2 regions of the Ureibacillus thermophilus genome follow, and region 2 is predicted to be linked to the other one. Evidence: riboswitches for the same ligand, from Rfam matches in the RefSeq annotation. Region 2 holds a riboswitch; the other holds the start of a gene.
What was found. Region 2 has a riboswitch for cobalamin ahead of cobT (nicotinate-nucleotide--dimethylbenzimidazole phosphoribosyltransferase). Riboswitches for the same ligand answer to the same signal wherever they lie in the genome.
Positions count from the first base shown of each region.

Region 1 (15,593 bases), 1.2 Mb from region 2:
TACTAATCTCGTGTTCCAGCATATTATCCAACGTCGTAATCACAATCGTTTGTCTTTCGCGATAAGCACTTTTTACAAGTCCCACCGGTGTATTCGGTGACCGATATTTTAGTAATATCCGTCTTGCTTCCACGATTTGTTTTGTTCTTCTTCCGCTTTTCGGATTGTATAGAGCAATCACAAAATCAGCTGCTGCCGCTGCTTCAAGCCTTTTTTCGATAATTGTCCATGGTGTTAAATGATCACTTAAGCTGATTGTGCATGAATCATGCATAATCGGGGCACCGAGTAGGGAACTACAAGAATTGATGGCAGAAATTCCGGGAATGACTTCCACTTCAACCCCTGACTCTTTATGCCAACCTTGTTCAACGAGTACTTCATAAATGAGACCGGCCATGCCATATACACCGGAATCTCCACTAGAAATGACCGCTACCTGGTGCCCTTCTTCCGCAAGTTTTACCGCAGCCTGTGCACGTGAAACTTCTTCCGTCATCCCAGTACTTATAATTTTTTGTTTGACGTTTAATAAATTTTTTATTAATTCCACATAAGTTTTGTATCCAATGATATAATCACTTGCTTTTATCGCTTCCACTGCCCGATATGTAATGTGATTAGCGTCCCCTGGACCAAAACCGACAATGTATAGCTTTCCTCTCAAAGACATCACCCCATTTATATTGTTACCTTCAATAAATAATCTTTAAGAATTTCCAATAATTGTTCTTTTGAACGGTAATCAATTGTATTTAAATTCACCCCTCCATTTTTCAATATTTGCGCTATTTCGAATATTATTGATGTTTCCAGATTTGCTTTAGTAATAATATCTTTGTGTTCTTCAAACAGTTGAGAGAAATTACCTTGAAATAACACTTCACTTTGATGCATCACAATTGCTTCGTCAGCCCATTCATAGGCAAAATCAATATCGTGAGTAGAAAGAATAAGTGTTCTCCCATCACGATGAAGTTCATCTAATAGTTTCCTTATTTTCTTTGTGTAATAAATATCCAAAGATGCAGTTGGTTCATCAAAAAGGATGACTTCAGGATCCATAGCAAGCACACCTGCGATGGAAACCCGCTTTTTTTGTCCACCGCTTAAAAAATGAATCGGTTTATCTAACAACTCACCTACGTCTGTCAGAACAATTGCTTTCTCAATTAACGTCTTTCGTTCCCGTTCCGGCAACTTTAAATTATATGGTCCATAACATATGTCATCTCGAACCGTCCCATTAAACAACTGGGTTTCAGGGTTTTGAAAAACGATTCCTACCCGACGTCTTAAATTGATCAACTCTTTCCTCGAATAGGTTAATGGTTGTCCATCGATGCAAATTGTGCCGGATGTTGGTTTTAACAACCCATTTAAATGCAATAATAATGTGGACTTTCCTGCACCATTGCTGCCTAAAAGAGCAATTTTTTTTCCTCGTTCAATTCGTAGATTGATATTTTTTAAAGCCTCAGTCCCATCTTCATAACGGTAGTACACTTCGCTCAGTTCGAAAATAGTAGTACTCATTCAACCAGCTCTCCCAACGGTGAAATTAAAAGCGATAATCAATATACTGATTAACATAATGAATATCCAACGGCTTCTTGAAAATGGAATTGTTCTTGCAATAACAGCCATATAACTATTTAAACTTCTTGCATTGACTGCGTTGTTTAAATCTTTCATTTCATGGAATACCTTAACAAATAAAGCGCTAATAATAAGTCCAATCGACTTTATCGTTTTGATAGATGAACCATGTCCCAATCTTGCTTTTTGTGCAAGAAATATTGTCCTGCTTGAATCCAGAAATAAAAATATAAATCGATAGATTAATGCGATTAAATCCAACAAAACCTGCGGAACTTTCAAGCACTGTAAACCAAACAGAACATCCTGAATGGTTGTCGTTAAGATTAAGAAGTACAAGCAACTGATACTCGATAAGGAAACAGAAAATAAAGTCAAGGCCTTTTCAATACTTTCCTTCATGATTGAAATAACAACGGGACCAATGATGGATTGAAAAATTGCTCCTTCTAAAGGGCTTTCGGTAAAGCTGAGTAAAATAACCAGTATACTTGATAATAAAAAAGTGACGGGAATTAACAATAACTTCCAATATATACGAACAGGAATTTTGCCAAAAATTATGGTAATCACAACCATGATGAAAAATATGAATAAAGACGTGTATATATTTTGAAACAGGATATTAAGTATTAAAGGAATCAATGCAAATACTATTTTTTCAATCGGATGTATGTTTCTTAATGGTGAATGATAAGCGTAAAATTCCAGCATTCTCATTTCGGTATCTCAGCATTTCCGCCCCTATTCCGGCCTCTCATATATCCTATAAAATAACCGATAAACCCAGCACCGGCAGCTCCTTGCAAGACGAATAATAAACTTTCGATTTCACCACTAGGAGGTTCCCATATACTAGAAAACCAAGGTTTATAGGATTCGTTCAGCTCTGTGATCAATTCTTCCGCTTCCCCGTCTGCACCGCCGTATTCTGCATTTCCATTGAACATCAGCGGAATGCAAATCAAAGCTATCGTAATAAATAAGATAAATGCGTTATTTTTTAACATCTATTTCGCCTCCTGAGTTTTGTTTAACACTTGAAGCAACTTTAATTCATTTACGTTATATTTCACCAAGAAATTCATCACCATGACTGAAAGCAACCCTTCTACAATCGCTAAAGGAATTTGAGTAATTGCAAAGACGCTAGCGAATTTGACAAATGAAGCAAATATACCACCCACTTCAGAGGGAAAAGCAAGTGCAAGTTGAATAGATGTAATGACGTAAGTGCCTAAATCAGCTAATGAGGCAGCCAAAAAGACTGCAAATGTAAACGTTAGACCGATCTTTTGCGCCCCCTTAAATACTCCATATGCAATAAAAGGACCGGCAACAGCCATAGAAAATGCATTGGCACCAAGCGTCGTTAACCCCCCATGCGCCAATAGCAATGATTGAAACAGCAAAACAATACTACCTAGAACACTCATTACAAAAGGACCAAATAAAATCGTTCCTAAACCCACCCCGGTAGGATGAGAACAACTCCCTGTAACGGAAGGAATTTTTAAAGCGGATAAAACGAATGCGAATGCTCCGGATAAACCCAGCAATAATTTTGTCTCAGAATGATCCTTTATAAGATTGCTTATTTTCTTTAACCCTATTATTAGAAAAGGTAATGTTACGAGCCACCAAAAGACAGCCCATTCTGCCGGCAAAAAACCTTCCATGATGTGCATAGCAAAGGCAGGCTTAGGAACCAACAACAATAATGCTAAAAAATAAATTGGCTTTTTAAACGAAATGTTCATAAAAACCCTCCTAAAAAAATATATGAATAATAAAAAAACACTGCTAAAATAGCAGTGTCCCACAACAAGGCATAACGATACGCATAATGCTAGTATGATGCCTATTCGTGTACCTATCCTCGTAGGACACTACCATCCACTCCATACGGCAGGTCTCCTGGCTTAGATTCATCGCTTCAAAATCGCCTTCCCATTTTCACAGTGGCATTTGATTTTGAGCTCCTCTTCACAGTGGCGGGACCGCACTAGATTTTCACTAGTTTCCCTATTAAGCTAATTTTCATTAGCACCGTATGGAATATTCAATTGTTGAAATTTAATAGCATTGTAGCATATAGATTCAAAAATTTCTATATCTTTCTAAATAGAATTAAAAATTTGACAACTCATTTTTTCTTTCAGCCATTACAAAATGAAGATTTTTGCTTTCTTTTGTATCAAAATAGATAACCTATTTAAAATTTTTAGAAAAAAAGTAGTACAAACCGGGATTGGCTTGTACTACAAATGTTCGTATGCATTGGATTATAGCGGAATATTTCCGTGTTTTTTCTTAGGTCTTGATTCTTCTTTATTTTCAAGCATTTCTAATCCTTGAATTAACTTAATGCGCGTTTCTCTTGGATCGATGACGTCATCCACCATTCCAAGTGAAGCAGCAACGTAAGGATTTGCGAATTTTTCTTTATATTCTTCAATTTTTTCTTGGCGTGTTTTTTCTGGATCTGGGGAATTGGCAATTTCGTTTGCAAAGATGATATTTGCCGCACCCGCAGCACCCATTACAGCGATTTCTGCATTTGGCCAAGCAAATACAAGGTCGGCACCGATGGATTTAGAGTTCAATGCCACGTATGCACCGCCGTATGCTTTACGTAAAATTACAGTAATTTTTGGCACTGTTGCTTCAGAATAAGCATACAAGATTTTTGCACCGTGACGGATGATACCGCCATGTTCTTGTTTAACGCCTGGGAAGAATCCTGACACGTCTTCAAATGTAATGATTGGAATATTGAATGCATCGCAAGTGCGAATGAATCTGGACGCTTTGTCGGATGAATCGATATCAAGTCCTCCAGCTAAAGCTTTAGGCTGGTTACATACAAGCCCTACTGAATAACCTCCAATGCGTGCAAATCCAACGACGATGTTTTTCGCAAATTCTGAATGCACTTCCATGAAGGAACCTTCATCCACCACTTGCTCAATTACTTTACGAACATCATATGGACGAGTTGGTTCGATTGGCACAACGTCAATTAATTCAGGACGCCAATCATCGCCTTCTGGACGTGGCAAACGAATTGGTTTTTCTTTATAGTTTTGCGGTAAGTAGCTTAATAATCTTCTAATTTGTTGAATCGCTTCTTCTTCAGAAGGAGCACGGAAATGGGCATTACCGCTGATAGAGTTATGCACTTTTGAACCGCCTAAATCTTCTGACGATATTTTTTCTCCTGTAACCGCTTCAATTACTTTTGGACCCGTAATGAACATTTGAGAAGTTTTGTCCACCATTAAAATAAAGTCAGTAATCGCTGGTGAATATACTGCTCCACCTGCACATGGACCCATGATTACAGAGATTTGCGGAATTACTCCAGAATAAATGGAGTTACGGTAGAAAATGTGGCCATAGCCGTCTAATGAAAGTACGCCTTCTTGAATGCGGGCGCCGCCAGAGTCATTGATGCCGATGAATGGGGCACCGTTTTTCGCTGCTAAATCCATTACCGCCGCAATTTTTTTCGCGTGCATTTCGCCTAATGCACCACCGAACACTGTGAAATCTTGAGCAAATAAATATACAGGGCGGCCGTTGACTTTACCATAACCTGTTACAACGCCGTCACCAGGCCCTTTTTGTTCACCCATGCCGAAATCTGTAACACGGTGAGTAATAAATGGATTAATTTCGACAAAAGTACCTTCATCTAACAATAAATCAATTCGCTCACGGGCAGTGAGTTTGCCTTTTTCATGCTGCTTTGCAATGCGTTTGTCGCCGCCGCCTAAGTAAATCTCCCTTTTTCGGTCATACATTTCATCAATTTTATCTAGCATATCCATTATTCATTAACCCCTTTTCCATTTTTTTCATATAGTTCATATAAAACTCCAAAACTATCTTTTGGATGAATAAAGCAAGCTTCTGCACCACCGGCAGCAGGAATCGGTTCTTCTGAAAGGAGGCGAACCCCTTTTTCTTTTAATTCCGCCATTTTTTCACGAATATTCTCCACTTTGAAGCAAATGTGTTGAATTCCTTCGCCACGTTTTTGAATATGATTGTAAATGGCTCCTTCTTCGCTTAATGGCTGCAACAATTCAATATGTACGTTTCCGGCATCAATAAACGCTACACGCACATTTTGAGTTGGAACTTCTTCAATTCTTTCTAGTTTTAAACCTAACACTTCAGTATAATATTTCACTGATTCGTCTAGGTTTTTTACGGCTATCCCTATATGATCGACTTTTTCCATGATGACACCCCTTCTGTTATAGTACATAACCTATTGTAGCGAATTTGCGAAAATTACGCTACGTACTTGAGAAATTTTTCAAATTTGATAAACTAAATCTATGAAAAAAAGGAGAGAGCGAGAAAATGAGCAATAAAAAATTTCAAAAAATAGTTGTGTATGCGATGATTGCAATTATGTTACTATCCACAATCGCATTTGGATTAGCGACATTTTTCTAACAGCAAACAGCGGTTACGATTAAGTAATCGCTATTTTTTATTTTGTTAAAAAAACATTTTTTAGCCCTTTAAACTGTATCATAACAGATTTTAGAAATAATATTCAGGATACTGATAAAATTTTATGATTTCAGAAAATAGAATTGGCTCTGAATCTATAAAAAGACAAAATGTAGAATCCGCCATACTATTGCGGAGAAAATTAGTATGCGGATTCTTCATTTCATTAAACTTCATCGCAATATTCTTCAAAATAAGCCTGCAAATTCGTGATGACAGACATTACATCATGCCCTTCAATCTCATGGCGTGGGATATCCGCCACCACTTTACCATCTTTCAATAAGACAAAGGCTGGAGAGGAAGGAATGTGCTCATCTCCAAAGTGCGCGCGTGCAGCTGCTGTTGCTTCTTTATCTTGTCCAGCGAAAACGGTTACTAAATGATCTGGCCGTTTATCATAATGGATGGCGTTAGCTGCTGCAGGACGTGCAATTCCACCCGCACAACCGCATACAGAGTTGATCATAACAAGGGTTGTCCCAGGGCGTGCAAAAGCTTTTTCCACCTCTTCAGGCGTTCTTAGCTGCTCATATCCCGCCGCTTCCATTTCGGCACGGGCTGTTGTGATAATTTCTTGCATAAATAAATCGTAATCCATCATGTTATTCATTCTCCTTTCAATTATTCATTTTAGCATAGTGAACAAAAGAGTTCATAGCAAATTCGAAAAGGAAGAAATGAAATACCCATTCAATGGATTACGGTTTCAATTTAGCCATTTTCAGGGAATAGTTGGTGAATTCCTTGAGTGACCGTAAGCTTCCCTTGTAAAATTTCTTCTTCTAATCGTTTCACTAACTCTTTGTTTTCTTTCTTGCCAAAAAATGAATCGATTAAATGGTCATGAATCATGGAATAAAACCAATCGCTCGTTTGTTCCTTTCTACGGATATACCAATAACCGGATTCCTTCATCTGTTTTTCAAAGGATCCAATCATTTCCCAAACATCCTTTAGCCCGATTTTCTCATAAGATGATACCGCAAGGGCTTGAGAAAGCCATCCCGGCGTTGCTGGCTGCAACAAATGCAAAATCTTCTTGTATTCGCTAACGGTTTTTTTGGCTTTTTCCACATTATCGCCATCCGCTTTATGAACTACAATCCCATCCGCCAGCTCCATAATTCCCTTTTTCATGCCTTGCAGTTCATCTCCTGCACCGGTTAAAACAAGAAGCAAGAAAAAGTCTACCATCCCGCGCACATACGTTTCACTTTGCCCAACGCCAACCGTTTCAATAAGAATTACATCATAGCCCGCTGCTTCACAAAGCAGCATTGTCTCCCTTGTTTTCTTATGAACCCCGCCGAGAGTTCCTGCACTTGGCGATGGGCGGACAAAGGCATTTTCATGGCGGCTTAAGTTTTCCATCCGCGTTTTATCTCCTAAAACGCTTCCACCAGAAATGGTCGAACTTGGGTCAATGGCAAGTACAGCCACCTTTTTTCCCATGTCGCAAAGCATTGTACCAAAGGCTTCAATAAATGTACTTTTACCTGCCCCCGGAACACCGGTAATACCGATACGAATACTATTGCCTGTATACGGCAAAAGGTCTTGCAATAGTTTTTGGGCTAACACTTTATGATCCGGGTTGGAACTTTCAATCAACGTGATTGCTTTGGAAAGTGAAGTGCGGTTCCCTTCCCGCACTTCACTCGCTAATTGAGGTAGATCAATTTGTTGTTTTTGCTTTTTTCGGAACTTCTTTGGCGCAACATACGTCATTCCGTCATGCTTGCTTTCAATGCCCTTCATGACATGTAAAGCTGTCTCTTCAGCGCTCTTTTCATCTCTCATTCAGACACTTCCTCGTATCCTAAGCGTCGATAAATTTCTTCAATGATTTTAATTGCAGCAACAGGAATTACTGTTCCTGGTCCAAAGATTGCTGATACGCCATTGTCATATAAGAATTGATAATCTTGTGCAGGGATAACCCCGCCAACTACGACGATAATGTCTTCTCTTCCTAATTTTTTCAATTCTTCAATTAATTCAGGCACTAATGTTTTATGACCCGCAGCCAAGGAAGAAACGCCGACGCAATGAACGTCGTTTTCTACTGCCATTTGAGCCGCTTCTTGAGGTGTTAAGAACAATGGCGAAATATCCACGTCAAAGCCAAGGTCTGCATAACCCGTAGCAACTACTTTCGCACCGCGGTCATGTCCGTCTTGACCCATTTTCGCAATTAAAATACGTGGACGACGACCTTCGTTTTCTAAGAATTCATCTGTCATTTGTTTCACTTGTTCAATTAATTCATTGTCGGAGAAATTGGATGAATATACGCCAGAAATGGAGCGAATCACTGCTTGGTGGCGTCCGCATACTTTTTCGATGGCGTCGGAAATTTCTCCAAGTGTTGCACGGGCTCTAGCTGCATCTACTGCAACCGCAAGCATATTTTCTTCTCCAGTGGCAGCCGCTTTCGTTAAGCGCTCAAGATGTCTTTGCACTTCTTCTTCATTACGTTCTGCTTTAATTTTTTGAATACGTTCAATTTGTTTTTGGCGTACGAGAGTATTATCGATATCCAAAATATCGATTGGTTCTTCATAGTCTAATGTATATTTGTTTACGCCGACAATTGTTTCCTCTTTTGAATCAATTTTTGCCTGGCGTTTAGCAGCAGATTCTTCTACTTTCATTTTTGGCAAGCCTGTTTCAATGGCTTTTGCCATGCCGCCAAGGTCTTCGATTTCTTTAATTAATTCCCAAGCGCGTTTCGTTAACTCATCTGTTAATTTTTCTACATAATAAGATCCGCCCCATGGATCGATAACTTTTGTCATCAATGTTTCTTCTTGCAAGAATAATTGCGTATTGCGGGCAATGCGAGCTGAGAAGTCTGTTGGAAGCGCAATAGCTTCATCAAGAGAGTTTGTATGCAAGCTTTGCGTATGACCCATTGCCGCAGCATTCGCTTCAATTAACGTACGAGTTACGTTGTTGAACGGATCTTGTTCTGTCAAAGACCAACCGGAAGTTTGGGAGTGTGTTCTTAATGCCAAACTTTTTGGATTTTTCGGATTGAATGTGCTCATCATTTGCGCCCAAATGCGGCGAGCTGCACGCATTTTTGCTACTTCCATGAAGTAGTTCATACCGATTCCCCAGAAGAAGGAAAGCCGTGGCGCAAAGGAATCGATGTCGATGCCAGCTTTTAATCCTGTCCGGACATATTCAAGTCCGTCAGCCAAAGTATAAGCCAACTCAATATCAGCTGTTGCCCCAGCTTCCTGGATGTGATAACCGGAAATGGAAATAGAATTAAATTTCGGCATATTTTTACTTGTATATTCGAAAATGTCCGCAATGATTTTCATCGACATTTCTGGAGGATATATGTACGTATTACGCACCATATACTCTTTCAAAATATCGTTTTGGATTGTACCAGCAAGTTTTTCCGGCGTTACTCCCTGCTCCTCAGCCGCTACAATGTAGAAGGCCATGATTGGAATAACGGCCCCGTTCATCGTCATAGAAACGGACATTTGGTCAAGCGGAATGCCATCAAACAAAATTTTCATATCTTCCACAGAGTCAATGGCAACGCCCGCTTTTCCCACGTCCCCTTTTACGCGAGGATGGTCGGAGTCATATCCGCGGTGAGTTGGCAAGTCAAAGGCAACAGATAATCCTTTTTGCCCCATTGCCAAATTTCTGCGATAGAAGGCATTGGATTCTTCCGCTGTAGAAAACCCTGCATATTGGCGAATCGTCCAAGGACGTCCCACATACATCGTTGGGTATGGTCCGCGGGTATTTGGCGCGATACCAGGATAATCTTTTAAATGCTTTAAGTCTTTAATGTCTTCTTTTGTATAGAATTCGTTTACCTCAATTCCTTCATTTGTTGTAAAGGTATGGGAAGGTTGAAGCTGTTCGTTTTCCAAAACTTCATGGATATTGACTGTTTCAAAGTTGGCTTTCATCGTTGTACCTCCTTCAAGCTTTCAAGAAGTGCAGAGAGCTTTTCCACGATATTTTGACCTAGATAAATAAATCCGTTTAACCCTTTAGATAACCATTCTTGTTCTTCTTCAGGGAATTTGCCTGCCACATCCAAAATGAGATTTTCTTTTTTGCTTTCTAATAATGCAGGTACGATTTCTTTTGTTTGTTCATTTGTCGCAGCAATCACTACATAATCAGCATCTGTTTCAGCAAGCCATTTTTTCGCATCCTCAATGGATTCAATTTCACCGGATTTAACTGGCACAACTCCAGCAGTAGCAAAGAATCCTTCCACGAAATCAGCGCGCGGTTTGAAGTCTTTTAATTTGCCGTAAGTTAAAATGCCGATTTTCACATTTGCACCCGCATATTGTTCGCGAAGAGTTTCAAATGGTATAGCAAGGCGTTTAATGTCTGCATAAAGCGGATTTGTTACCGTTTGCAATGCATCCGCTGGGTTTGCGTAAATATTTGTGCCGATTAATGAATGTTTTCTTGTTTCCACTTGTTGGATGCGTGTTTTGTAAACTTCTTCTAATGCTGATTGTAGTTTGCCGGATTGTTCGAATTCGTCAATGCCGCCTGCTTCTTGAATTTGAAGGAATAACTCCCAAGCTTTTTCCACATATTCTCTCGTTAATGTTTCAATGAAATAAGAACCGCCTGCAGGATCTAATACATCATCTACAAAAGATTCTTCTTTTAATACAAGTACAACGTTTCTTGCGATGCGGATGGATTGTTCCGTAGGTTTAGTCAATACATCATATGGGTATACAGTAATTGCATCCGCTCCGCCGATCAATGCAGCAAACGCTTCATTGCCAGCGCGCAATAGATTTACATAAATATCATATTTTGAGAAGCTGCGAAGGGAAGTTTCAGCAAGCACTGGAACTGGAACGGCTTCCGCATTGTAAGCTTTGGAAAAGGCTTTCCATAATACTTTGAACGCTCTTAATTTTGCAATTTCTTGGAAGAAATGTGTATCAATCGCGAAATGAACGAAAAATTTATTGGCAAAGGATTCAAAGGATTCAGACTTCTCCGCATATTTTGCAGCCTGAGCTAAACTAAGAGCTAATTCTTGTACAACATGGGCACCTTCATAATGGTATGGAACTGTATCTGCTCCAAATGTACGGACATTTGGATAATCCGAAAGTTCAACTGCTTCTTTTGAAACAATATATCCTTTTACTTTTTCGCGTACTTCGAATGGAATTATTGAAAATACATCTAATATACGGTTTTCGTGAACAAACAATTTAAATGGATATTCCACCAAATATTTAGCGAGTTCGTTTAAATTTTCATCATTCCACTCAAGCACTCGGCTGTCAATTGTAACGATGCCGTTCCCTCTTTCAACGCTGTCTTTTAAATGAGCAAAAAACTGTTCATCATTATCGCCGTAAATTGTTTGAGCTGCCTGTATAGAATCAGAGGCTTTTAACGAACGGATTGTAGAAACTTGTTTCTCCAACTCATCCCCTAATTTTTCGATCAGCATTTCTTGTGTATATAACGGTTGCAGTGTGATGCCTTCAATTGTTTTTGTGAAAAGTGATTCAAAAGGCTTCCCCTTTAATGCTTTAATTGCTGTTTCTTTCCACTCGTCATATCGAACAGTAGGAAATTCAATTTCATTCATGTTGTTTGACATAGTTGTCGCTAAACAGCTTCCCCCTTTTTTCTTTATTATAATTTTTATAATTCTTATAATACATTAGAAACCTTGTCCAATAAAGTACAAAAATTAAAGAAAGCCTTGATTTACAAGGCTTCTTTAAATTATTAATAAACTGTTTTTTCGGAATATTTTGTTTTTTCGAGAATATTTTTTACTCTATTAAGAAATTTTCCGCAAACGTATCCATCTAAAATTCGATGGTCGATCGATAAGCATAAATTCACCATATCCCGGATGGCTATCATATTATCGATGATGACCGGCCTTTTTACAATGGCTTCCACTTGCAAAATCGCTGCCTGTGGATAATTGATAATACCCATCGATTGGACAGAACCAAAAGTTCCGGTATTATTGACCGTAAATGTTCCCCCTTGGATATGTTCGCTTTTTAATGTGCCATTTTTCACGTGTTGCGTGAGTTCATGGATTTCTTTTGCAATTCCTTTAATGGATTTTTCATCGGCGTTTTTGATGACCGGCACATAAAGGGCATCGTCTGTTGCTACGGCAATGGAAATATTAATTTCCTTTTTTTGAATAATTTTGTCTTGCGCCCAAACAGAATTGAGCATCGGAAATTCCTTCAATGCTTGTGCAACAGCTTTGATAAAAAAGGCAAAATACGTGAGGTTGAATCCTTCTTTTTCTTTAAATTGCGTCTTGATGGATTCGCGATATTTCACTAAATTCGTTACGTCCACTTCCACCATCATCCAAGCATGGGGAATTTCTTCTTTGCTCTGAACCATGTTATTGGCGATCGTGCGGCGAATAGCCGATACTGGAATCTCCACATCGCCAGCGCTTGCTTCGATTTCAATTGGTTTTGATGGTGCAGGGATTGATGGCTGGGATTGAACCGTTTCCGCTGTTGGATTGTGAACTGCAACACTACCTTCCTCTTTTTTCAATTCGATATATTTTAAAATATCTTTTCTTGTAATTCGGCCATTGAGTCCCGTCCCTGCAACTTTTTCTAAATCGATTTGATGTTCGCTCGCCAGTTTCAATACCGCCGGAGAATAACGGCTTTTTTGTTTTGGAATGAATTCGCTAAAACCTGATTCATTGTATTTTACTTTTACAGTAGATTTTGTCGCATTGCGAATCGCTTCACTGATGTTCGATGACTTTTCCTCAGCTGTTTCAATCGTGCAGATGACCGCTCCAACAGGATATGTTTCCCCCTCTTTTCCGAGGATTTCTTTCACCGTACCCGTAAATGAAGAGGGAATTTCGGCGCTCACTTTATCTGTCAACACTTCCGCTAACGGCTCGTATTTTTTTACAAACTCTCCAGGTTTGACGAGCCATTTTTCAATTGTTCCTTCTGTTACACTTTCTCCCAATTGAGGCATCAAAACTTTTTCCACTGACATAAAATCCCCCCTAAAATGCGGCTAATTCCCTCATCGCCCGCTCAATTTTTTCAGGACTGATCATGAAAAATCTTTCCATTGTCGGCGCATAAGGCATTGCCGGAACATCTGGTCCAGCGAGTCTCATAATAGGTGCATCTAATTCAAATAAACAGTGTTCTGCAATAATGGCCGCTACTTCGCTCATTACGCTGCCTTCTTTATTGTCTTCCGTCACAAGAAGCACTTTTCCTGTTCTGCTTGCAGCTTCTATAATCCCTTCCTTATCTAAAGGATATACGGTGCGCAAATCTAATAGATGCACACTGATTTCATCCTCTTGAAGGCGTTCTGCTGCTTGGAGGGCGTAATTGACGCAAAGGCCATAAGTAATGACAGTTATATCTTCTCCTTCTCTTTTCACATCCGCTTTTCCGATTGGAAGCACATAATCATCGAGGGGCACTTCCCCTTTAATTAACCGATAGGCCCTTTTATGTTCAAAGAATAGAACCGGATCTTCATCACGGATGCTCGCTTTAAGCAATCCTTTTGCGTCATATGGAGTGGAAGGAATGACAATTTTCAGCCCTGGCGTGTTGGCAAAAAGAGCTTCCACAGACTGGGAATGGTATAACGCGCCGTGAATCCCCCCACCAAAAGGCGCTCGAACTACAATCGGGCAATTCCAATCATTGTTTGAACGATAACGAATTTTTGCCGCTTCCGATACAATTTGGTTTACAGCCGGCAAAATGAAATCGGCAAATTGCATTTCCGCAATGGGACGCATTCCCACCATCGCAGCGCCAATGGCTACACCAGCGATGGCGCTCTCTGATAGGGGGGTATCCAGTACGCGCCATTCTCCAAATTGTTCGTACAATCCTTGAGTCGCTTTAAATACGCCCCCTTTTTTGCCGACATCTTCCCCTAAAATAAAAACCCGCTCATCTCTCTCCATCTCTTCCTTCATCGCCAAATGGATTGCTTCAATAAAGGATAATACCGCCATTTTATTCATCCCCTTCCCAATAAACATATTTCAACGCATGTTCTGGGGGTGCATAAGGTGCTTTTTCGGCATAGTCGGTTGCGTCATTTACGATATCCATCACTTTGGCATTCATTTCTTCAAGGGTTTCTTTTGTCGCCACATTTGCATCCGTTAAGTACTTTCCAAAAAGCAAAAGCGGATCATTGGCTCTTTCTTTCTCCACTTCCTCGCTGGAACGGTACTTGTCATCATCATCGGAAGAATGGCTCGTCAATCGATAGGTCACCGCTTCAATCAAACTTGGCCCATCCCCTTTAAGGGCTCTTTCCACCGCTTCTTTCATCACTTTATAAACGGCTAAAGGATTTCTGCCATCTACAGAAGCCCCATACATTCCATATCCAAGAGCTCTGTCAGCCACTTTCCCTCCAAGTTGTTTATCCACTGGTACGGAAATGGCATATTGATTATTTTCAACCATCATGATGACAGGTAATTTATGAACGCCGGCGAAGTTCGCTCCTTCATGGAAATCCCCTTGGTTTGTTGAACCTTCGCCTAAGGTTACAAAGGAAACATAGTTTTTATTTTGCAATTTTCCTGCCAACGCCACTCCCACTGCATGTGGAACTTGGGTAGCCACAGGCGAGGAGCCGGTTAAAATGCGCTTTGCTTTGTAGCCAAAATGGCCCGGCATTTGCCTTCCGCCTGAATTTGGATCTTCCCCTTTTGCAAAGGCTGATAGCATCAATTCCCTCGGCGTCATACCGAAATGCAGTACAACGCCCATATCCCGGTAATATGGAGCAATATAATCCCTTGTTGGTTCTAGAGCAAAGGCCGCACCTACTTGAGCTGCTTCATGACCTTGGCAAGAAATTACAAAAGGGATTTTACCGGCGCGGTTTAACAGCCACATTCGTTCATCTAATCTCCGGGCTAAAAGCATTGTTTCATACATCTTTATCACGTCTTCGTCCGTCAAGCCCAGTTCTTTATGATGCAAATCATTCATTGACATACTCCCCTTTCACGGAACAAAGTTAAAAATGAATTGCTTTCCCCTCCGCCGCTAATGCTGCTTCATAAAACACTTCACTCAAGGACGGATGCGGATGGATTGCCTCACCGATTTCCCAAGGCGTCGCATCCAATAGAAATGCAAGGGATGCCTCAGAAATCAAATTTGTCACGTCCGGCCCAATCATGTGTACACCAAGCAAATCATCCGTTTGTTTGTCGGCAATGATTTTGACATAGCCTTCTGTTTCACCATAAACAACCGCTTTCCCAACACCTTGGAATGGAAAAATGCCGATTTTGACATCTGCTCCAAGGTTCTTTGCCTCTTCTTCGGTTAACCCGATGCTTGCGACCTCTGGGAAGGAATAGATGCAGCGGGGAATATTGCGGTAATTTACAGTTTTCTTCTTCCCTGTAGCAA
Region 1 covers NZ_CP036528.1:1,948,357-1,963,949, reverse strand. The annotation lists gene cobJ (precorrin-3B C(17)-methyltransferase) at 1-673, opposite strand, end outside; gene DKZ56_RS09695 (energy-coupling factor ABC transporter ATP-binding protein) at 682-1,536, opposite strand; gene cbiQ (cobalt ECF transporter T component CbiQ) at 1,537-2,319, opposite strand; gene DKZ56_RS09685 (energy-coupling factor ABC transporter substrate-binding protein) at 2,316-2,609, opposite strand; gene DKZ56_RS09680 (energy-coupling factor ABC transporter permease) at 2,610-3,359, opposite strand; cobalamin riboswitch at 3,490-3,668, opposite strand; gene DKZ56_RS09675 (acyl-CoA carboxylase subunit beta) at 3,885-5,432, opposite strand; gene mce (methylmalonyl-CoA epimerase) at 5,432-5,848, opposite strand; gene prli42 (stressosome-associated protein Prli42) at 5,974-6,069, shown strand; gene DKZ56_RS09660 (BrxA/BrxB family bacilliredoxin) at 6,296-6,733, opposite strand; gene meaB (methylmalonyl Co-A mutase-associated GTPase MeaB) at 6,844-7,932, opposite strand; gene scpA (methylmalonyl-CoA mutase) at 7,929-10,076, opposite strand; gene DKZ56_RS09645 (methylmalonyl-CoA mutase family protein) at 10,073-11,764, opposite strand; gene DKZ56_RS09640 (dihydrolipoamide acetyltransferase family protein) at 11,896-13,173, opposite strand; gene DKZ56_RS09635 (alpha-ketoacid dehydrogenase subunit beta) at 13,184-14,167, opposite strand; gene DKZ56_RS09630 (thiamine pyrophosphate-dependent dehydrogenase E1 component subunit alpha) at 14,169-15,164, opposite strand; gene lpdA (dihydrolipoyl dehydrogenase) at 15,193-15,593, opposite strand, start outside.
Region 1: it holds a riboswitch for cobalamin, as region 2 does, so the genes downstream of both, DKZ56_RS09680 (energy-coupling factor ABC transporter permease) here and cobT (nicotinate-nucleotide--dimethylbenzimidazole phosphoribosyltransferase) in region 2, are expected to answer to the same signal.

Region 2 (15,593 bases):
GGAATGCCCGCGCAATACCTAATGTCGTTCGTTCATAAGGCTTCATGTTCGTAATATCTTTTCCTTTATAGCGGATGGAGCCGCTTGTCGGCCGATACAGTCCGCTGATACAATTCAACATACTTGTTTTTCCCGCCCCGTTTGGACCAATAAGCGAGAATATTTCTCCCTCATTAATGTGAAATGAAACTTGATCTAAAGCTTTCACTCCTCCAAAATGCAATGAAACGTTTTCTATTTCTAAAATCGGCCCCAAACAACTTCCCCCTTCTTTCTTTATCTCACTCGAAGTTAATAGACAGTAATGTTTTGTATAATATACTATTTGTTTTTATTATTTATGATTAAAATTCTATAATTTTTTTAAGTTTTTTTATTATACATATCTCTCAAATTCAAAAGGATTATGGGGGTAAATACTAAATTATTTTAGTATGATGTTTTTACTGAAATAACTTTTGATAAAGATGATATCTATGGGGAAAATTATTTTATTATAAAACAATCACTATCCCTATTAACATTCTTGGTTTAATGACGGAAGAATAAAAAAGGTTGATAGTTTATAAGGTAGGATTATGAGAATTGCATTTATAGAGGATGGTATAAAGATAGGAGATAAAAAAAGGCAAAAAAAATGGCTCCGAAGGTAGGATTCGAACCTACGACCAATCGGTTAACAGCCGATTGCTCTACCACTGAGCTACTTCGGAACGATCTTAATAAAGTTATATTGATTGAGTACAAATTATATTATAACCATATTTTCATTTTTTTCAAGTAGTAAAATTAGAAAGTTTTTTTCCTCGCTTCCTTGATCAGTTAGGGGCATAAAAAAAGGTTCTTTGTCAAATAGTGTTGGTGAAAAAATTTTGTGACTTTCCTGGTATACGTAACCGCACAGCTTAAAGCAACTTCGAATCCTCTAAGCTTTTTTCATTGTGATTAAATTTTGGGTAATCAGAATCCGATTTTTAAAATGGTGGAAGCAGAGATAACCGAAAGAAATGCGTTTAATCACTTTGATTTTGTTATGAATCCCCTCTAAAATGCCGTTGTTATAATCGTATTTCAACGTATTCTCAACGTAATTGATGTATTTGTTGATTGTCTTGATGGCGGGTTTCATATAGCGGGAAACGATATTTTGTTTATTCTCTAATGTTTTCTTTAGGAGCTCAAAGTCTTTGATTTTGATGCAATGTTGCACGTATTGATATAACTCATAGGACGCTTTTAATTCAGAATCTAAATCAATGAGATAGTGGAGAATCTCCACCTCACACATATGCTTTTTAAAGCAACGATGATATGTATAGTTCTTATAATCAAGTTTTGTTTGATCTTTCAGAAGGAGCTTCCAGTATTTTTTTCAATTTATTGTAATTCTTTTTATCCCGATTTATGACGTTGATGCGCGTTTTGTTTAAAGCTCTGCTAAATAGTTGGAGGATATGGAATTTGTCGAGTATGATTTCCGCTTTAGGGAAAACTTCTTGGAAATATAAGGGCTGTACATATCGATGACAATCGTTTTTACCGCATCTCTCGCCTTCTTGGAATACCGTAAGAAATACTCTTTGAGGACATGTAATTCCTGTCCTCCACGATATCCACAATCTCCCCCGTTTCAGAGTCGCAGAAAATAAAGGACATCGCTCCAGCTGCGGATTTCACTGATTTAAACTCATCAAAACACAAATGCTTTGGAAGGTAGTGAACATTTGGTTGATAATAGCTTTTTTAATCGTTTCGGTAGAACAAAAATTTTCATCAAATGTGATATTTTTGTCTTTTATATTGAGTAGGTTTCGTATAGAATGATGGTAAGACTGTGACATCACTCCTTGTAAATGTGGTTTTGGTCGATTACATTTTACCAGAGTTGCGTCACATGTCTCATTTTTTGTGTAAAAAAATGGTGCTGGTTGTATCCACCAACACCAAATATTATAGAGTCTAAAAAAAGCCACTACCGACTTTCTGCCAGTAATAACTTTTTGAGCCTGGCAACGTCCTACTCTCGCAGGGGGAAGCCCCCAACTACCATCGGCGCTGAAGAGCTTAACTTCCGTGTTCGGTATGGGAACGGGTGTGACCTCTTCGCCATCATCACCAGACTCGCATATGTAACTTATTTTAACAGAAGAGGTCCTTATTTTTTATTGAAAAAATGAAAAACAGCCCATGAAATTTCATTCCAAAATTTCATGGGCTGTTTCCATTTTAGAGGGTAAGCCCGAAATATGTGAGATAAATAAAAAAATGCGCACCCTCTGGTACGCACGATGAATAGCCCTTCAATCCCAAGTTTTTTCGGATTGAGGGCTCCGCTCGACTTGCATGTATTAGGCACGCCGCCAGCGTTCGTCCTGAGCCAGGATCAAACTCTCCAAAAAAGAAAATTTGATTAAGCTCAAAATTTGTCCGTCTCTAATCCGTCAACGAGGGTTAACGAATTAGATTATTTAAACATTAACGTTTTGGTGTTCAGTTTTCAAGGTTCATTCGACATTTTTCTTTGTCTTTCGACGACTTTTATATAATATCATCTTTCAATCATTAAAGTCAACACTTTTTCATAAGTTTTTTTAGGAATCTTTTTTATTCTCAAAAAGCCTAAAAAGGAGTTTGACTGATGTTTCGAAAAATAATCATTGTACTATCTATTATGGTAATTTTCTTGTTGATTTATCCACAAAAAAGTTCAATTGTTTCCGTCTTCCGAATGACCGACAAACCACTTATCATATCAAAAGGAAATTATGGACAATCATTAATTATCGAAGTTTCTTTTACCCATGAGGGACTTCCCGAATGGTTGGAATCCCTGAACGCCCCTTATCCTATCTTCATGCTTGATGCAAGTTGGATTGAACGTTCACCTCAACTAGTGGAATTAATTCAAAAGAAAAACATTCCCACTGGTTTACTAGGTGGAATGGGCAAAGAAGAATATAACATAGAAACCTTAAAAAAGGAAGTAGGAATTTATGAAAAATATTTTCATCAAAAGCCGCTGTGGTTTATGACGAGAGATTATGAATACTCTGAAGGGTTGAAGCGAGCTATGTTTAATGAAGAAATTAATTTATTATCACCATCGCATATTTATCAGGATGGCCAGTCATTGAATCAAGTGAAAGGTGCTATTATCAGCATACAACTTCATGAAGAATCCAAACCGAATTTTAAAAATATTACTGCTTTTATGCAATCCCATAAATTTATCTCTTTAGAGGAAAACATTTTTGGCTATAATATTAAATCTACAAAAATGCCGTAAATACATAATACGTTGTCGGCATATGTAAAATAAGAAAAAGCTGCCCAGAAAGATCATTCTTCTGGACAGCTTTTCGTTTTTTTTTGAGAGCATTTATTAAATCAAACTCTATTGCTTTTTGATTTATTTTGCTGCATTTTTCATTGCGGTTTTTTCCTGTTTTCTGGCTATTTTGCGTTCTTCTAACTTTTTGCGGTCTTCATCGGATTTTTTATTGTATTTTGGTAAAGCTAACAGTTGATAAGCGTTTACGGCTACTAGCGGGAACAACAGCAAAGCGACATATGTATCAATATTGCCTTGGCGTCCCATCAGAGGAATAATCCACTCTAAGCTAGTAATTACAATCATAAAGAACATGGCTGATATTAAAATATGCTTTTTCCCTGTTAACTGTACCTTCTTAATTGCCGTGGCAATAGCCCCAAAAATTAATAATATGAGTAAACCTATATAAAACAGCCAATCTTTTGCATTTTCAGCAGCTGGAGCAAAACGGAAAATAATTAAATCTCCTACCACAACAATCATCAATAGGACTTGTACCCAGTTCCATAAAGTTAACGTTCTAAAAACGCCCACCCCGATTTGGTGGATTGTTAAGTAAGCAAAGAATCCTGCTTGGGAAATGACGCTCATTGTGAAACCCAACATTATCATCCAAAGAAAGGCGGCGATAAACTCTCCTATTTCTCCATTTGATAAGTATTCACTGAAAAAATTCCAACGAATAATGATGCCTGCCACTCCTGTGACGACACCGCCGATCAGCATACACATCAAGAAAAATTTAAACCAATTTCGTATTGTCACGATAATGCTCCCCTTATTTTTTTCAATTCATTCATTATTTTATCAATGGTTTTTTAAAAAAGCTATCTAAGTTCTAAACCTGTACATATTTATAAAAGGAATTGTGAACAATAATGAAAAATAGAGCCTTTATATAGAAAGGACTGAGAAAAGGTGAAAAATCCCCTGTTTAATCGATTGCTAACCATAACATTCCTATTGTTGTTGCTCGCTAGTTGTTCCGATGCTACGACTGCCCAACCTTCTTATGAAGAAGTGAAGAAGATTGTTGTTGATGCCATTCAAACGGAAGAAGGGAAAAAAGCAATTCGACAATTATTGGAAGACCCTAGTTTTAGGGAGCTGGTGGTACTGGAGCACAATGAAGTAGAAACAGCCATCAATAATTCACTGATGTCAGAACATGCTCAAGAATTTTGGAGAAAAACCTTCGAAGATCCAAAATTTAAAGAATCCATGGCAAAAAGCATGAAAGATCAGCAAACCGAAATTATGAAGCAGTTAATGAAAGATGCATCCTTTCAACAAGAGTTAATTACATTTTTTGGACAACCGGATATGAAAAAAGAATTGGAATCCATCTTAAAGAGTGCTGAGCTGAGAAAAGAAATTGAAAAAGTGGTCATGGAAACAATTGAGAGTCCATTACTCCAAACAAAATGGCAAGAGTTGATTAAGAAGAGTGGAGAATCTGGAGGTTCAAAGGAAAACGAAAAGGAAAAAGATTCTAGCGGAGGACAAGGACAATCAGATGGTGGAGATATGTAGCTAATGGCGCAAAAAATGCGGTTTTATCCATTAGCAAAAAAGCGACGGGGCGCGTCTGAAAAGTCATTTCAAGATGCCCCCTTTGCATCTGTCGCACACGCTTAGCCGCAGATAAATTACGACGAGGAGCGCGTTTAATGTTACAACCGCAGGAGCAAAGATTTTTCATATGATTTTACTATTCGAAATGGGGCTGTCCAGAAAGATTTACACTTTCTGGACAGCCCCTTCGCTCTTTTCTTTATTGTTCCAATTTATCAATTACTTTTTGAGCAATATCCATATAAATTTTGCCTGTTGGATGGTCTGGTTCGTAAATAGATGGAGCAAAATCCTCATTATTCCAATCCGGTTGTCCTAGAGGAATTTGACCTAATAAATCCGTGCGCAATTCTTCCGCAAGTTTTTTGCCGCCGCCTTTGCCAAAGACATATTCCCGCTCGCCAGTTTTGGATTCATACCAAGACATATTTTCAATGACGCCAAGCACTTCATGGTTTGTTTGAACAGCCATTGCTCCTGCCCGCGCTGCTACAAATGCCGCTGTTGGATGTGGAGTTGTGACAATAATTTCTTTTGAAGTTGGCAATGCTTGGTGAACATCTAACGCAACATCACCAGTTCCAGGCGGCAAATCAAGTAGCAAATAGTCAATATCTCCCCACTCGACATCGCGGAAGAATTGATCTAGTACTTTTCCAAGCATTGGACCGCGCCAAATAATCGGTGCGTTATTTTCCACGAAAAATCCCATGGAAATGACTTTTACTCCTTTGCGTTCCACAGGATAAATTCGCTCATTTTTGACAGTCGGCATTTCTTCAATTCCCATCATATCAGGAACACTGAAACCGTAAATATCTGCATCAATTAAGCCCACCTTTTTACCTAAACGGGCTAAAGACACCGCTAAATTGACAGATACGGTAGATTTTCCTACTCCACCTTTCCCTGATGCAATGGCAATGACTTTTACTGTGGATAAAGGTGATAAAATATCATGAGTTTCCGATTCTGTCGCTTTTCCACGGAAACTTTCAATTACATCAGCTGGCAATTCTTCAAATCGAATGCCTACTGTGGAAACACCGGCTTCTTTTAATTTTTCAACGATTTTCATCTGCAATTGTAATTGTTCTGGTGTATTCGTTTTGGCAATTGCTACTTTAACGCTTACATGATTTTTTTCTTCTTTTATTGATACATTAACAATACCGTTTGTATCTTTTAATGGTCTATGTAAAAACGGATCTTCAAGTTGTCCTACAATTTCGCGAACTTGTTGTTCATTAATCACGATAAACACTCCCCTATATTTGCTTCCAATACTAGTATAAGTATAACACACCGATTGCTATTAATAGCTATATTTACTTTGCTTATTCAATCTCCAAATTTGCATACTTTTCAATACCGCTTACAATTGCATCTGCCATTTTTTCTTGGTATTTTTCATCTGATAATAGAGATCTTTCTTCAGGATTGCTCAAAAATCCTGTTTCCACAAGTACTGCTGGAACCTCTGCTTTTTTCAATAGATAAATTTGTTTAATGGCCAAAGCTTCCCGATCTGTATTTTGTAAGTTATCTCTTATAGAAGATTGAATGGATTTTGCAAGCAGCTCGCTGTTTGGATGACCTTCTTTGTGGTAAAACACTTGTGCGCCTCTCCATTTTTCTCCTGGAATAGCATTTGCGTGGATGGTGATGAAAATATCAGGATTGCTTTCTTTTACAATTTGTTCCCTCAAAAAGATGTCTTGTTTTTTTCTTTCTCTTAAAGTGGAAAATTCTTCACTTGGCGCATGTTCTGAAAGTACGTCTCCATCCGTTGTTCTTGTCATAACTACTTCCGCACCCAATCGTTTTAATTTTCTTTCCACTTTTTTCGCAATCGCTAGTGTAATATCTTTTTCTACTACATTTTCTGCCGATGCTCCCCCATCAATCCCACCATGGCCTGCATCCACAACGATTTTCACCCCACCAAGCGGCTCCGGAAGGAAAAATCGATTGTCGGATGCGCTTGTCTCATACATAACCACTAAAAAACAGCAGAGCAAAATCACAATTAGTGCAATCCATCGTTTCAAATCTACTACACCGCCTTTTGCAACCTTTTGCACTACTATACGCTGGAAGAAGGGCTTGTATGAGTACAATATCTGTCGAAAAAACTTAACGTAATTCTAAACAAAAAAACTGCCCCATATCCTTGGAGCAGTGCAAAATCTAAATTTCTTCTCCTTGAAGAGATTGCTTTTGCAATTGAGCATAAAATCCTTTCAATGCCATTAATGAATCATGATTTCCTTGCTCTATGATTTCCCCGTCATTAATTACTAATATGCGGTCTGCATTTTCAATCGTTTTTAAACGGTGGGCGATAACAAAGCTTGTACGGCCTTTCATTAAATTATTTAATCCTTTTTGAATATGCACTTCCGTCATCGTATCCACGCTGGAAGTTGCTTCATCTAAAATTAAAATGTCCGGATTTTTTAAAATTGCCCGCGCAATGGCAATGAGCTGTCTTTGCCCCTGGCTTAAATTTTTGCCTCCGGATTCAATCATTGTTTCATATTGCTGCGGCAAATATTTAATAAAGGAATGGGCATAGGCAATTTTCGCCGCCTTTTCGACTTCCTCGTCCGTTGCATCCAGTTTGCCAAACCTAATATTCTCTCTTACAGTTCCTGAAAATAAATACGTATCTTGCAAAACGACGCCGATGGAATCCCGTAAATGTTCTATGGAATAGGACTTAATATTTTCACCATCTATTAAAATTTCACCGCTTGATACATTATAAAATCGGCTCAACAATTGGATAATAGTCGTTTTTCCTGAACCCGTAGGGCCAACAAGAGCTACAATTTCACCTGCACTTGCTTTAAATGAAATATTTTTTAATACCGGCTTATCTTTTTCATAATAGAAATAGACATTGCGGAACTCCACATTTCCTTCCAACGGGCGGCGAGGAAGAGAATGGGGCGCATCCGTGATTTCGATTGGTTCATCCAATACTTCAAACACCCGTTCAGCTCCAGCAATAGCTGATTGAAAGGTATTTAGCAAGTTCGAAAGTTGGTTAATTGGGCGGAAAAACTGTCTAGCATAGGTTACAAATGACGTGATGACGCCTACCGTCACAAGGGAATGAACTGCCAAAATCGCACCAACGCCAACAATCAATCCTTGTCCGAGGTTGTTGATGAAATTATTCGTTGGCCCTAAAAGCCCTGATACCATTTCCGATTGCATAGCTGAACCACGCAATCGCTCGTTGGCCTCATGAAAGTCTTGAATCGTTTTTTGTTCTTTCCCAAAAAGCGTTACAATTTCCGAATTGGAAATCGTTTCTTCAATATACCCGTTTAAATTTCCTAAATCCCGCTGCCGGTTTTGATAGTTCACACTGCTTCGTTTGATGATTTGTTTTGTCGACGTTACAATTAACGGAATGATAAGCAGCGTCACAAGGGCTAAAATCCAGTTTAAATATAGCATCGCAACGGCCGTTCCTACAAGAGATAAGATGGACGAGATAATTTGAATCACGCTTTGGGAAAGGGCAAAATTCAAATTATCAATATCATTCGTCATGCGGCTCATTAAATCACCTTGCTGTTTTTTATCGAAAAAGGAAATCGGCAATGATTGAAGTTTTTCAAACAATTCCAGACGCAAATGTTGGATGGTTTTTAATGATGCCCGAATCATGACAAAGGTTTGCAGCCAAGTCAAAAGGGAAGATGCAATAAAAATAGCTGCTAGCAATATTCCCATCCGAACCGTCCCTTTTACATCAAGGGGCAAAACATGATGGTCGATTATATATCCAATCATGAATGGACCTAGAATATTCAAAATGGAAGTAATGACAACAAAAAAAATAACGCTGATAATGCTAATTTTTTGTTTCTTTAAATAACTCCAAATCCGTTTAATCGTCGCCTTTTGGTTTTTTATCTTTGCCGCCGGAGCGCCCGGACCCCTCCCTGGACCTCTGCCTTTGCCTGAAAGGGATTCCTGCAATCTATTCATGCAGTATACCTCCCTTTTCAACTTGAGTTGCTACAATTTCTCTATAATGTTCGCTTGTTTTTAATAATTCTTCATGAGTGCCTTTAGCAACAATGCGGCCATCTTCTAAAACAAGAATGAGATTTGCGTGTTGAATGGATGAAATTTTGGATGACACAATGAACTTCGTGCTGCCTTTCAATTCTTTCATATTCTTTTGAATCATCTTTTCTGTGATGCTATCCACTGCTGAAGTGGTATCATCCAATACTAAAATTTTTGGTTTTCGAATTAATGCCCGGCTCATGGCAAGCCGCTGCTTCTGACCACCGGATAAATTCGTTGCCCCTTGGGTTAACTCATGCTGCTCTTTTTTATCCAGCTTTTCAACAAATTCAATGGCATTGGATGCTACAAGTGCCTCTTTAATTTCTTCTTTCGTTGCATCACTTTTTCCATACTTCAAGTTTTCCTCAATGGTTGTTGAAAACAATGTCGCTTTTTGAGGCGCAAAAGCCATCGCGTTTCTTAATGTTTCGATGTCATATTGCTGAATTGGAAAGCCGTCAATATAAATCGTTCCTTCATCCACATCCATTAAGCGCGCTAGCAGTTTTATTAATGTGGATTTTCCGCTGCCGGTCATCCCGATGATTCCGACAGTGCTACCCGCTTTCGCTTCAAAGGAGATATCTTTCAACACCGGTTCCACTTGTTTATTGTAGGAAAAACTTACATGCTCAAAGTTCACATCACCAAGGATTTCTTTTTTCACTGGATTTTCTGCATTCGTAATGTCCGGCTGTTCTTCTAATACAACCACAACCCGTTCCGCACTTGGAATCGCCCGCGCAATCTGAATTAATACATTACTGGAACTCATAAGGCCATTCATAATCATCATTAAATAGTTGATGAACGCCACAATCACCCCGATCTCATTGGCACCTGCCTCCACCTTTACCACACCAAGCATAAGCGCAAGCACGATGCCAATATTCACAACAAACTGTGTAATAGGCATTAAAGCGGCAATGACTTGGTCGGCTGTCATATTGCGCTTCGTTAATTCTTCATTGACTCCTGTAAATTGCTTCACTTGGTGGCGCATGCGGTTAAATGCTTTAATGACGCGGATGCCTGACAAATTTTCCTGCACACGTGTATTCACGCCGTCAATCGCTTCTTGCACTTTTCGGAATAATGTAATGGATAATTTAATAAACACATATAAACAGATGATTAAAACAGGAACAACGAAAAATAATATAGGAAATAAATCCCTTGCCGTGAAGAATACGACCAAGACGGCCCCAATAAACATGAAAGGACCTCGGACAAACACTTTTAAAAGCATATTCAATGCTCTTTGCAGCATTTCAACATCGTTTGTTAAATTGGTAATCAACTTTCCTAACGTGAACTTGTCCTTATTGCTGTTTGAAAAATAAGTAATCGTTTCATATAAGTCTGCCCGAATATCGGCCGCAAAGTTGACCGCTGCTTTAGAACTGAAAAAATTGCAGCCTGCCCCTCCAAGCCAACCGATTATGGCGCATGCAATCATCACAATAAACATCCCAACGATATAGAGTGTATTATTCATTACAATTCCATCATCGATGATTTTTTGCATAATGGTTGGCTGTACTAAATCCATCGCTACTTCTAATATCATGAGAATCGGCGCCAACACAGCAAAATGCTTATAGGGCTTTAAATATTTTGAAAGCTTTAACACTGCATGCATGTTTTAACTCCTTCACTACTGTGCTTCCATACTTTATCGTCAAGATATTAAGCTCCTCCATATTTCAACATTCATCAAGCCTTTTATGCAATAGGCAACCGAAAAATCTTGACGAGAATTTATTTTCATCATACAGTATTTTAAAAAGAATATCCTCGTAATTAGGTGCCCATTTAGGGAGAATAGGGAATAAAGTGAGAATCTTTAGCGGACCCACCACTGTATCGGGGAGCAATATAGAAAATGCCACTGGGAAACTGGGAAGGCCTATATTTGCGATGAACCTAAGCCAGGAGACCTGCCTAATTACTTGAAAACATACAGTACGATGGTAAAGTCTGTAGTTTATTTGGCATGCCAATAAACTGCAGACTTTTCTTATTTCAATAATCGATGGAGGAGATTCAATTGGAACTATTGCAATCGACATTACAAAACATTAAACAACTTAATAAAGAAGTGATGGAAAAAGCAAGAGAAAGAGTAGATGCTCTTTGTAAACCGCCAGGCAGTTTAGGAAAATTAGAACAAATCGCGATACAACTTGCTGGAATATCTGAGAAACTAGAGCTTGATGTATCCAATAAAGCGGTTATTTCATTAGCTGCGGATCACGGAGTATATGAAGAAAATGTTTCAAATAACCCCCAATTTGTAACGGTAATGCAGGCAATTGGCTTTGCTAAAGGGTTTACAGGAGTATGTGCTATTGCAAAAGCAGCAGGTGCAAAAGTCGTTCCAGTAGATATTGGCATTAAAGAAGATTTACCAAAAGATTCTGGAGTCATCGTCAAAAAAGTGAAATACGGAACGGATAATATGGCTAAGGGACCAGCAATGTCACGACAAGAAGCGATTCAAGCGATTGAAGTAGGTATTGAAATTGCCGATGAACAAGTGAAACAAGGTATCCATGTTTTAGCAACTGGAGAAATGGGAATTTGTAATACCACTCCAAGTAGTGCTGTCCTATCCGCATTCTGTGGTTGTGACCCGGCTATTGTAACAGGTATGGGAGCTGGGGTAGATAGTCTTCAACATAAGATTGACGTCATTCGAAGATCTCTTGACATAAATACGCCAAATCCAAATGACCCAATTGATGTGTTAGCGAAAGTTGGCGGTTTGGAATTAGGGGGAATGGCAGGCGTAGTCCTAGGTGCTGCAGCAAATCGTGTTCCTGTAGTAGTGGACGGTTTTATTTCCACAGTTTCTGCACTTATTGCTTATAAATTAGAACCGAAAGTGAAGGATTACATTATTCCATCCCATCTGTCAGAAGAGCCTGGAGCAAAAATTGTAAACGAGTTATTAGGGTTAGAGCCTATGTTGAATATGAATATGCGATTAGGCGAAGGTTCAGGAGCAGCCCTTGCTTTTCCTATTCTTGATGCCGCATGTTCTATGATGAACACCATGACTACTTTAGAAGAATCTCATCAATATATGCTAAAAATCATGGGGAGTCAAACAGTTTAAAGGATAGAGGTTGGGACAAATCTAAAAAAAGAGGCTGGGACAAAACCCCCTCTAAAATGGAAACAGCCCATGAAATTTTGGAATGAAATTTCATGGGCTGTTTTTCATTTTTTCAATAAAAAATACCAAAAACAATGGGGATAAATGGAAAAAAGGAGAATTTGAGTTGGCTCAAATTCTCCTTTTTCCTATCTAGAAGCTAGTTTTGTCCCAGCCTCTTTTTTGATATGTTATTAAAATTGATTTCCGTTCCGGGGACGCTTTCCACGGGCCCGGCTCGTCGCAGGAGTCGCCCCGTCACTTCAATCAATTTTTCGTTAGTTCAATTTTTTATCAAAACTATTTCAACTCCCCCTTTCATTTTTTGTTTATGTCCCCGCCTCCTTTATTATCATAAAGAAACTCTTTCAATTAATTCCTTTGAATTGTTTTTCGGAGAATTTACTAGATTAAATACTGGATAGGCAGTTAACCACTCTGAAAGGCAAGGTTTAAGCAGCGATTTTAATTTCTTTCACCCCTAATGAGAGTCTAACCATTCTTTTTGCTGTTCCTTATTTAAAATGACCGGCATTCGGTCATGGATTGGGGCCATTAATTCATTTTCCTTCGTTGTTAAGATCGTACACGTATGAATCTTTTCTCCCTCTTGACTGCGCCAAGTATTCCATAATCCCGCAACTGCAAATACTTCGTCATCTTTCCTTTTTATTCGCATTGGGACTTTCGAATTTCCTTCCCTTTTCCATTCGTAAAAGGAGTCATCGGGATAATACATCTCCGTTCATAAAATGATTTTTAAAAACTTGCTTTCTCGTCGACAGTTTCAGATCGGGCATTGATTATTTTTGATGCGATATTTCCGTCTTTTGCCTACGAAGGAAGGAATCCCTATTTTAAGAACCCCATACGATTTTTATCTCCATCATTAATGATTGCTACAATTTGTTGACTTGGAGCAATATTATAACTTTCCTTGTATAACTCCTCGGAAAAAGCCTCTGCTACATCAAATTCTTCAATCAACTGATGATACGAGCAAAACAACGTAAATCGACCACACATAGCCATCCCCAAAAAATTAAAGTTTTCATTATAAGTATTTTCTACTTCATTTCATCATAAAAAAACAGTATGATAAAAATACAGTATGGAAGCAATATCCGAACTTTCAATTACTGTAATAAAGGAGCAAAGCATATGAAATTAAGAGTATCTGCAGTTCAATATCATTTACACACGATTCAATCATTCGAAGATTTTGCCATGCAATGTGAACACTACATCAAAACCGCTTTGGAATTTGATTCGGATTTTATCGTGTTTCCAGAATTTTTAACAACTCAATTACTTTCTTTCAAAAAGCAAAATGGTTCAAATCAAACAATCCATGATTTACCTAGTTATACAGAACAATATGAAGATTTATTTATTAAATTTGCTAAAAAATACAATATCCATATTATCGGCGGAACACATGTAGTAGAAGTTAACAATCAACTACGAAATACCGCATTTTTCTTTGACCCTGAAGGCCGCATTATGCGACAAGAAAAGCTGCATATCACGCCAGTTGAAATCAGCGCTTGGAATATGGCAAAAGGAGAAGAATTAAAAATTTTTGACACCAAATATGGAAAGATTGCGATTTTAACTTGTTACGATATTGAATTTCCTGAAATTGTACGTATAGCGAAAGCGCGAGGAGCCGATATCATTTTTTGTCCTTCCTGTACCGATAACCAACATGGGTATTATCGTGTTCGATATACAAGTCATGCTCGGGCAATAGAAAATCAAGTATATGTCGTTCTATCAGGAACTGTAGGTTCACTTCCAACTGTTGACTTTATGAGATCGAACTTTAGTCAAGCAGCTATTATCACTCCTAATGATATTCCTTTCCCTCCAAGAGGGGTTTTAGCAGAAGGAGAAGTCAATCAAGATATGATTATTACCGCTGATTTAGATTTAAATCTTCTCTATGAAGTAAGGAACCATGGTTCAGTAACAACCTGGAAAGATCGTAGAACCGATTTATATACGGATTGGTAGAGGAGGAGAATCCATGTACAGAAGCGAACAGTTTATTTTTATCGGACAAAAAGCCGTTCCTATCGTCATTCGTAATTATAAAAAAGAAGATTTTACACAACTAATCGACCTTCAAGTTGAATCTTTCCCTCCGCCATTTCCACAAGAACTGTTGTGGAATGAAAAACAATTAAAAAATCATATTAATATTTTTCCCGAAGGTGCTATTTGTGTTGAAATTGATGGAAAAATAGCTAGTTCCTTAACAAGTCTCTGTGTACAATTTGACCCTGCCAAACCAAAACATTCTTGGGCAGAAATAACCGACAATGGTTATATTACAAATCATGATGCAAATGGAAATACTTTATATATTGTCGATATTTCTGTTCGTCCAAGCTTTCGTTCATTAGGCCTTGGTAAACTCATGATGCAGACAATGTATCATATTGTAATCGAAAAGAAACTAGATCGCCTTTTAGGTGGTGGAAGAATACCGGGCTATAGCAAATATGCGGATAAGATGAGTGCGGAAGAGTATTTAGAGGCGGTCATCAACGGAACATTACAAGATCCCGTTATCACTTTTCTGTTAAGTTGCGGGCGTGTCCCTATTGCGATTGTTGAGAACTATTTAGAAGATGAAGAATCCTGTAATTATGGAGTGTTAATGGAGTGGAAAAATCCATTTAAAAACTGAACAATAATGGGGTTCTCAAGGAATCATGACTGTGAGCAGCCCCATGTTTAATCGATAGCTGATAGCGAAATGCGATATAATTTATCATCATTTCTTTCTGGGTTTCCACGACCGTCTGTATTATTGGTGATAAAGTACAAGTTATTCTCCTCAATTAAGACATCACGAATTCTACCAAGTCCATTAACGATTTTTCTATATGCACCAGTATTTAAGTTAAATTCCAATACAGCACTACCCCTTAAAGCGGCAACGTAAAGCTTGTTATCAAAATAGGCAATTCCGGAAGGAGCCCACGTATTGTCTGAGCCTGATGTAAAGAGAGGAGCAACCATATTTTCTTTTTCTCTAGTTCCTTCAATCTCTGGCCAACCATAGTTTTTACCAGGTTCAATACGGTTTATTTCATCATTGGCGCTATTGCCATGTTCACTTGCATACATCGTTCCATCTGGTGCCCATGTTAAACCTTGAGGATTTCGATGTCCAAAACTATATACGTAAGAGTTAGGAAAAGGATTATCGGATGGAATCGATCCATCAAAGTGAAGTCTGAGAATTTTTCCACCTAATGAGTTAACATCTTGAGCACTATCAGACTGTAATGCATCGCCGTTGTTGCATAAAGTTTACCATCAGGGCCGATTTTCAACCTTCCGCCATGGTGAACTGCCCCACTCGGTATTTGGTCAAGCAATACCTCTTCCTCAATCCATTTATCATTTTCCAGCCTT
Region 2 covers NZ_CP036528.1:703,727-719,319, reverse strand. The annotation lists gene DKZ56_RS03520 (ABC transporter ATP-binding protein) at 1-256, opposite strand, end outside; tRNA gene DKZ56_RS03515 (tRNA-Asn) at 639-713, opposite strand; partial or broken gene DKZ56_RS15700 (ISL3 family transposase) at 926-1,360, opposite strand; gene DKZ56_RS15930 (transposase) at 1,329-1,619, opposite strand; rRNA gene rrf (5S ribosomal RNA) at 2,005-2,120, opposite strand; gene DKZ56_RS03500 (hypothetical protein) at 2,639-3,286, shown strand; gene DKZ56_RS03495 (KinB-signaling pathway activation protein) at 3,410-4,099, opposite strand; gene gerD (spore germination lipoprotein GerD) at 4,253-4,867, shown strand; gene DKZ56_RS03485 (Mrp/NBP35 family ATP-binding protein) at 5,109-6,164, opposite strand; gene cwlD (N-acetylmuramoyl-L-alanine amidase CwlD) at 6,247-6,960, opposite strand; gene DKZ56_RS03475 (ABC transporter ATP-binding protein) at 7,100-8,917, opposite strand; gene DKZ56_RS03470 (ABC transporter ATP-binding protein) at 8,910-10,646, opposite strand; cobalamin riboswitch at 10,793-10,966, shown strand; gene cobT (nicotinate-nucleotide--dimethylbenzimidazole phosphoribosyltransferase) at 11,055-12,125, shown strand; partial or broken gene DKZ56_RS03460 (SOS response-associated peptidase) at 12,517-13,190, opposite strand; gene DKZ56_RS03455 (carbon-nitrogen hydrolase family protein) at 13,326-14,180, shown strand; gene DKZ56_RS03450 (GNAT family N-acetyltransferase) at 14,194-14,859, shown strand; partial or broken gene DKZ56_RS03445 (PQQ-dependent sugar dehydrogenase) at 14,907-15,593, opposite strand, start outside.